One region of the Peribacillus sp. NPDC058002 genome, then DNA from elsewhere that is predicted to be linked to it. Evidence: riboswitches for the same ligand, from Rfam matches in the RefSeq annotation. Region 1 holds a riboswitch; the other holds the start of a gene.
The links. Region 1 has a riboswitch for glycine ahead of glyA (serine hydroxymethyltransferase). Riboswitches for the same ligand answer to the same signal wherever they lie in the genome.
Positions count from the first base shown of each region.

Region 2: it holds a riboswitch for glycine, as region 1 does, so the genes downstream of both, ACFVSH_RS00725 (amino acid permease) here and glyA (serine hydroxymethyltransferase) in region 1, are expected to answer to the same signal.

Region 1 is NZ_JBHVQU010000082.1:8,477-11,663, reverse strand. It holds gene ACFVSH_RS15085 (amino acid permease) at 1-998, shown strand, start outside; glycine riboswitch at 1,260-1,363, shown strand; gene glyA (serine hydroxymethyltransferase) at 1,533-2,783, shown strand; gene ACFVSH_RS15075 (L-serine ammonia-lyase, iron-sulfur-dependent, subunit alpha) at 2,776-2,973, shown strand; gene gcvT (glycine cleavage system aminomethyltransferase GcvT) at 2,993-3,187, shown strand, end outside.
Region 2 is NZ_JBHVQU010000002.1:9,205-12,391, forward strand. It holds gene ACFVSH_RS00720 (amino acid permease) at 1-599, opposite strand, end outside; glycine riboswitch at 1,106-1,184, shown strand; gene ACFVSH_RS00725 (amino acid permease) at 1,391-2,734, shown strand; gene ACFVSH_RS00730 (DUF3311 domain-containing protein) at 3,023-3,187, shown strand, end outside.

The sequences.
Region 1 (3,187 bases):
TTGCGCTTGTCATTTTGCTATTTATGAATCTAGCCACCGTAAAACTTTTTGGCGAAATGGAATTCTGGTTCGCATTAATTAAAGTTATCGCTATTCTAGCACTAATTGGTATCGGTATTTTCATGATTATTAAAGGCTTTTCCACAGATTCAGGCGCAGCCAGTTTCACAAATCTATGGAGACACGAAGGTATGTTCCCAAATGGAATAAATGGCTTTATCCTCTCATTCCAGATGGTAGTGTTTGCGTTTGTTGGTATTGAACTTGTAGGACTTACAGCGGGTGAAACAGAAGATCCAGAGAAAGTTATCCCAAAAGCAATCAATAATATTCCTATCCGGATTATAATTTTCTACATTGGCGCACTTATTGTCATTATGAGTGTCTATCCGTGGAACGCAATCATCCCATCGGAAAGCCCATTCGTCCAAGTATTTGTGGCAGTTGGTATCGCTGCAGCTGCCGGTATCGTCAATTTTGTCGTCCTAACATCGGCCGCTTCGGCATGTAACAGCGCAATCTTCAGTACAAGCCGGATGGTATACTCACTTGCCAAAGATAAAAATGCACCTGTGCCATTTGCAAAACTTAATGCCCGTAAAGTACCTTCCAATGCATTGGCCTTTTCAACTGTCGTCATTCTAACTTCCGTTGTTTTGAACTATTTAATGCCCGAAGGAGTATTTACGTTAATTACAAGTATTTCTACAGTATGTTTCATCTTTATTTGGGGAATTACTGTCATCAGTCATTTGAAATACCGCAAAACAAGGCCAGATCTAGCGAAAATGAACAAATTTAAATTACCACTTTATCCAATTTCTAATTACTTGATCCTTGCTTTCCTAGCGTTCGTACTTGTTGTGCTTGCACTTGCGGAAGATACTCGTGTTGCCTTGTTCGTAACTCCTGTTTGGTTTCTTTTGCTGATTGCGATTTATAAGATGCGAAAAACGAAGGTAGATCAGACGAATCAGAGGAAGGTAGTGGGAAATTAAGTGGCAGTCTGCCCGCTTTAATAAGCAACCATTAAGATATATGAATGCTTATATTTTGATGAGAAAGGGATTATTTTAGAATAGTGTTGTTAACGCTTTCAAAATTGCTTGACATAATTAATCACAACTACTATTCTAAATGTACCAAATTGAATAAGCGAATGACAGTTGTGGGAGAGTGCAATGCGACACAAGCCACCGAAGGAGCAAGTTCCAAAAAGACCCTTGGAACAAATCTCTCAGGTAGATGGAACCACAACTGGACGCACCTCTGGAGAGCGCGTATAAACAAGGACGCCACCAAAGGGGAAAGGTTCTATTTAAAATGGAGCTAAACTCTCAGGTAAAAGGACAGAGAAGGGTAGAGAACGCTACGTTACCCTTTTCTGTCCTTTTTTGCGTGCAAAAAAGGTAGTAAATCATACTGTTTTTAACAGTCTTCATAGAAAAGTAGATGTAGCGGGAAAGAGATTTTAGTGTCTCGAACCGTATTAAAATTCAGAATAATCAAAAAATGATTAGGGGGAAAATGAAATGAGTTTAAAACAAAATGATTTAACCATTTTTGAAGCGATTGAGAAGGAAGGACAACGTCAACATCAAACCCTGGAATTGATTGCATCAGAAAACTTCGTTAGCCCAGATGTATTAGAGGCAATGGGAAGCGTGATGACAAATAAATATGCAGAAGGTTATCCAGGAAAGCGCTATTATGGTGGATGTGAATTTGTCGATGTGGCAGAACAAGCAGCTATTGAGCGCTTAACGAAACTTTTTGGTGCAAAATATGCAAATGTTCAGCCTCACTCAGGTGCACAAGCCAATTTCGCAGTTTTTTTCGCACTGCTGCAGCCTGGTGATAAAGTGATGGGGATGAACCTTTCACATGGTGGCCATTTAACTCATGGAAGTCCAGTCAGCGTTTCAGGAAAATGGTTTGAAGTTGTGTCCTACGGAGTTAAAGAAGATACTCAATTAATTGATTATGATGAGTTGGAAGCTATGGCAAAGAAAGAAAAACCTAAATTGATTATTGCAGGGACAAGTGCCTATCCAAGAACGATTAATTTTGCAAGATTTAAAGAAATTGCCGATCAAGTTGGTGCAAAACTTATGGTGGATATGGCTCATATAGCAGGGCTGGTAGCAACTGGTCTTCACCCGTCCCCAATCCCATATGCAGATGTTGTGACAAGTACTACTCATAAAACATTGAGAGGACCTCGCGGGGGGATCATTTTAACGAACGATGAAGAAATTATCAAAGCGATTAATAAATCCGTGTTCCCAGGAATTCAAGGCGGCCCACTCATGCACATCATTGCAGCAAAAGCGGTTGCTTTCAACGAGGCTTTACAACCAAGCTTTAAGGATTATGCGAAACAAGTCATTGAAAATGCTGCAACACTTGGCGAAACATTAAAAAATGAAGGTGCAGCCCTTGTTTCTGGTGGAACAGATAATCATATTGTCCTTTTAGATTTGCGTCCGTGGAATTTAACAGGAAAAGAAGCAGAGAAATTATTAGAAGAAGCGGGCATTACTGTTAATAAAAATACGATTCCATATGATCCAGAAAAGCCATTTGTTACGAGCGGTATCCGAATGGGAACAGCAGCTTTAACGACTCGAGGCATGAAGAAAGAAGAAATGGTGAAAATTGGTGAAGTGATTGCAACTGTTCTAAAGAGTAAAGGAAATAAAGACGTTCTTGAGAAAGCAAGAGAAACAACCAAAGGGATTTGTGATGTTTATCCGTTATTTCAACAGCCAATAACTGTGTAAGAAAAGGGTAGCTTCGATTGCATTTTCAGCGGCTGACATGTCTCTAGCTGGAATTGAAAGCCGCATTCCTTGTGATGCCATGTATAAGGTAGGAAATGATATGCCATGGACCCTTCGAGAAACGTCATTTGGAGGCCTGGCGATGAAAGAAACCGGCAAACGGATGAAAGAACATTTATTTTGCAAATAATCATAATTGGGGGTAGATCATGGGTACTGAAACAGCATTAAAGCAAACACCGCTTTTTGAAGTATATAAAAAGTACGGGGCAAAAGTTATTGATTTTGGTGGCTGGGCTCTGCCAGTTCAATTTACAAGCATATTAGAAGAGCATGAAGCTGTTCGAACAGAAGCAGGACTTTTTGATGTTTCTCATATGGGAGAAGTGCTTGTGGAAGGGAAA
Region 2 (3,187 bases), on a different contig from region 1:
AATCCTTTCCAGCCTCCCGTAAAGAAGCCGCCATTTGCCCAAAGATTCGATAATCCAATAGCATCCCCGCCATTCCCTATTCCAAAGAAGATAAGGCCAAGGCCAGCAATGATCATCAATATAATCGTTATGATTTTTATAAGTGCAAACCAAAATTCAAATTCCCCGAAGGATTTTACCGAAATAAGGTTTGCCGCCCCCAAGATGATCATGGCGACCACACCTGGTATCCAAGCAGGTAACTCCGGGAACCAATATTGCATATACAACCCAACTGCGATGATTTCGGACATTCCGACGATTACCCATTGAAACCAATTGCTCCAAGCAGTCATATAACCTGCCAAGGGATGTATATAGCTGCTCGCAAAGGTTGCAAAAGAACCTGTAGTCGGTTCTAAATATAGCATCTCACCCATGGAACGCATGATGAAAAATATAAAAATACCTGCGATTGCATAAGCAAGCATTACAGAGGGCCCGGTCCATTTGATCGTGCTCGCAGATCCCATGAATAACCCGACCCCGATGGTTCCGCCCAAGGCTATCATTTGAATATGTCTTGATTCCAGCCCTCTCTTTAATTCCTTGTTCGACATGATTAACTCCCCCAGATGCAATATCGGTAATGCTTTTCCATCCTTGCCACGAACGACTCTCTTTTAATTAGAATTGCTTTATCGTAATCAATATTACATAACACTTCAATTATGTTTTCTTATCTTATAATAGTAAATATTCTGTAAAAATACAATTGTATTTTTGAAATAAACAGTTACCAATAATATCTTGTCGATTTTTCTAATCTTAAAATATCATTTTAAAAAAATGATGTTCAGTATTTTATAATAGTGTTCGTTCAAAAAGAGTGGAAAACTATCATTTCTGCTTAAACCTTAAGTTAAATACAGACCACTATTAAACTGCGGATAATGCCTGTTTCATTTCAAAAAAATTTGTTGACCAATCGAAAAATAGATGATAGAATTCCAATATTATTTTATAAGCATAATGAATGATCCAACAGTGGAAGATTAACACTGACAGACATTTATTCACAACCGCATACAAGCAAGCGATGAATGCTATGGATGACACTATAGCAGGAGCAGCTTCTGGAGAGACTGTACAAGATGCAGCGCCGAAGGATTCACAATCTCAGGCAAAAGGACAGAAGAGTAACGAATGATAGAATTGTTATTCTGAACCCTTTAAGAGATTGGTATTATCCAATCTCTTTTTTTATTGTCCAATTTGTGATTGGACTTAAAACTACACTCTTGAAAACCATGGAATAGGCAAGCAGGGCAAAAAATCACGCCCATCTCTCCAAGACCATGCAGGTTGAAATCATTCACTAACAAGACTATAAAAAACGGGGGCGCAAGAATTGGCTAAACAGGAATTAAAAAGAGATTTAAAAAATCGACATGTACAACTGATTGCAATAGGAGGAACCATTGGCACCGGTTTATTTTTAGGATCCGGAAAAGCCATACAATTGGCTGGACCTTCCATTATATTCTCCTATCTGATAATAGGAATTGCTTTGTTTTTTGTGATGAGGGCGCTGGGCGAATTGCTATTATCCAATGCAGGTTATGCATCATTCACTGAATTTGCAACCGAATATGTCGGTCCATGGGCTGGATTCGTGACAGGTTGGACATATTGGTTCTGTTGGATCATGACCGCAATGGCCGATATCATAGCTGTCGGTGTCTATATACAATATTGGTTCGATATCCCTCAATGGATTCCGGCCCTAATATGCCTAGTCATTCTGTTAGGGTTGAACCTATTGACCGTTAAGTTATTCGGCGAATTGGAATTCTGGTTTGCCATCATTAAAGTAGTCACGATCATTGCCTTGATCATCGTAGGAATCATTCTTTTGATCATCGGCTTCAATACCAATACCGGAACGGTTTCCGTAACGAACCTATGGAATCATGGGGGCATGTTCCCCAATGGCATTTCCGGATTCCTATTATCTTTACAGTTAGTCGTCTTCTCATTTGTCGGTGTCGAATTGGTCGGGGTTTCCGCAGCGGAAACGGCGAACCCGAGAAAGAACATTCCCTCTGCCATCAATAAAATCCCTGTCCGGATTTTACTTTTCTATGTGGGTGCCCTATTCGTCATTCTCTGTGTCAACCCATGGACACAACTTGATGCCACGAGCAGCCCATTTGTAGAGGTCTTTGCGTTAATCGGCATTCCTGTCGCTGCAGGAATCATCAACTTCGTCGTGTTGACATCCGCTGCTTCTGCATGCAACAGCGGTTTATTTTCAACAAGCCGGATACTCTATACGTTAAGCAGGAATGGCGAAGCCCCTGCTAAACTGGAAAAATTAAATAAACAGGCTGTTCCAAGCAATGCCTTATTAACATCCACCATCGTTGTATCAATAGGGGCATTATTGAGCAAGCTGATACCGGAACAGGCGTTTACCGTGGTGACGACCATCAGTGCCATCTGTTTCATTTGGGTATGGAGCATCATCTTGATCTCCCATATCAAATATTCGAAAACAAGGCCTGATCTAAGAGCTCAATCGACTTTCAAGGCTCCTTTTACACCCTTTGTCAATTACGCTATTTTAGGATTATTCCTATTCATCCTTATTGTTATGCTATTCGCTGAAGCTACACGACTATCACTGCTTTTGACCCCGATCTGGTTCATACTCTTGGTGATACTATATAACTATCGGAAAAAAAATAGCTAAAGGAAATAAAGTCTTGAATTCAATTCGAATTCAAGGCTTTCTCCATCTAAGAAACATATCAAGATTAGGCAGTTGGCGCTTTTTTGCTAAAATATATCACCCAACTCCATTAAATTTTATATCAAAATAGTGTAAGCTATTATATATCATCGGACCTTTTTAAAAGAAGGTAAATCCGTCTTGCATGAATTTTCCTTCCCGGTTTGGTTCACCAAAGCCATCAGTGGCATTGAAGAATAAACCCCATTGATGGACGTTTCACTTATTTAAAACGGAGGGGTTTGTTTAATGAAGATTATATATATCCTTACTCTAGTTCCTTTTATAGGCATACTAGGATTTCTACCTTTTGTTAATAAAATAGAACCATACGTATTAGGGATGCCTTTCAATATGTTCTGGATGGCTATGTGGGTTGTCCTTACCTCTGCCATATTGGGCATCATGTATAAG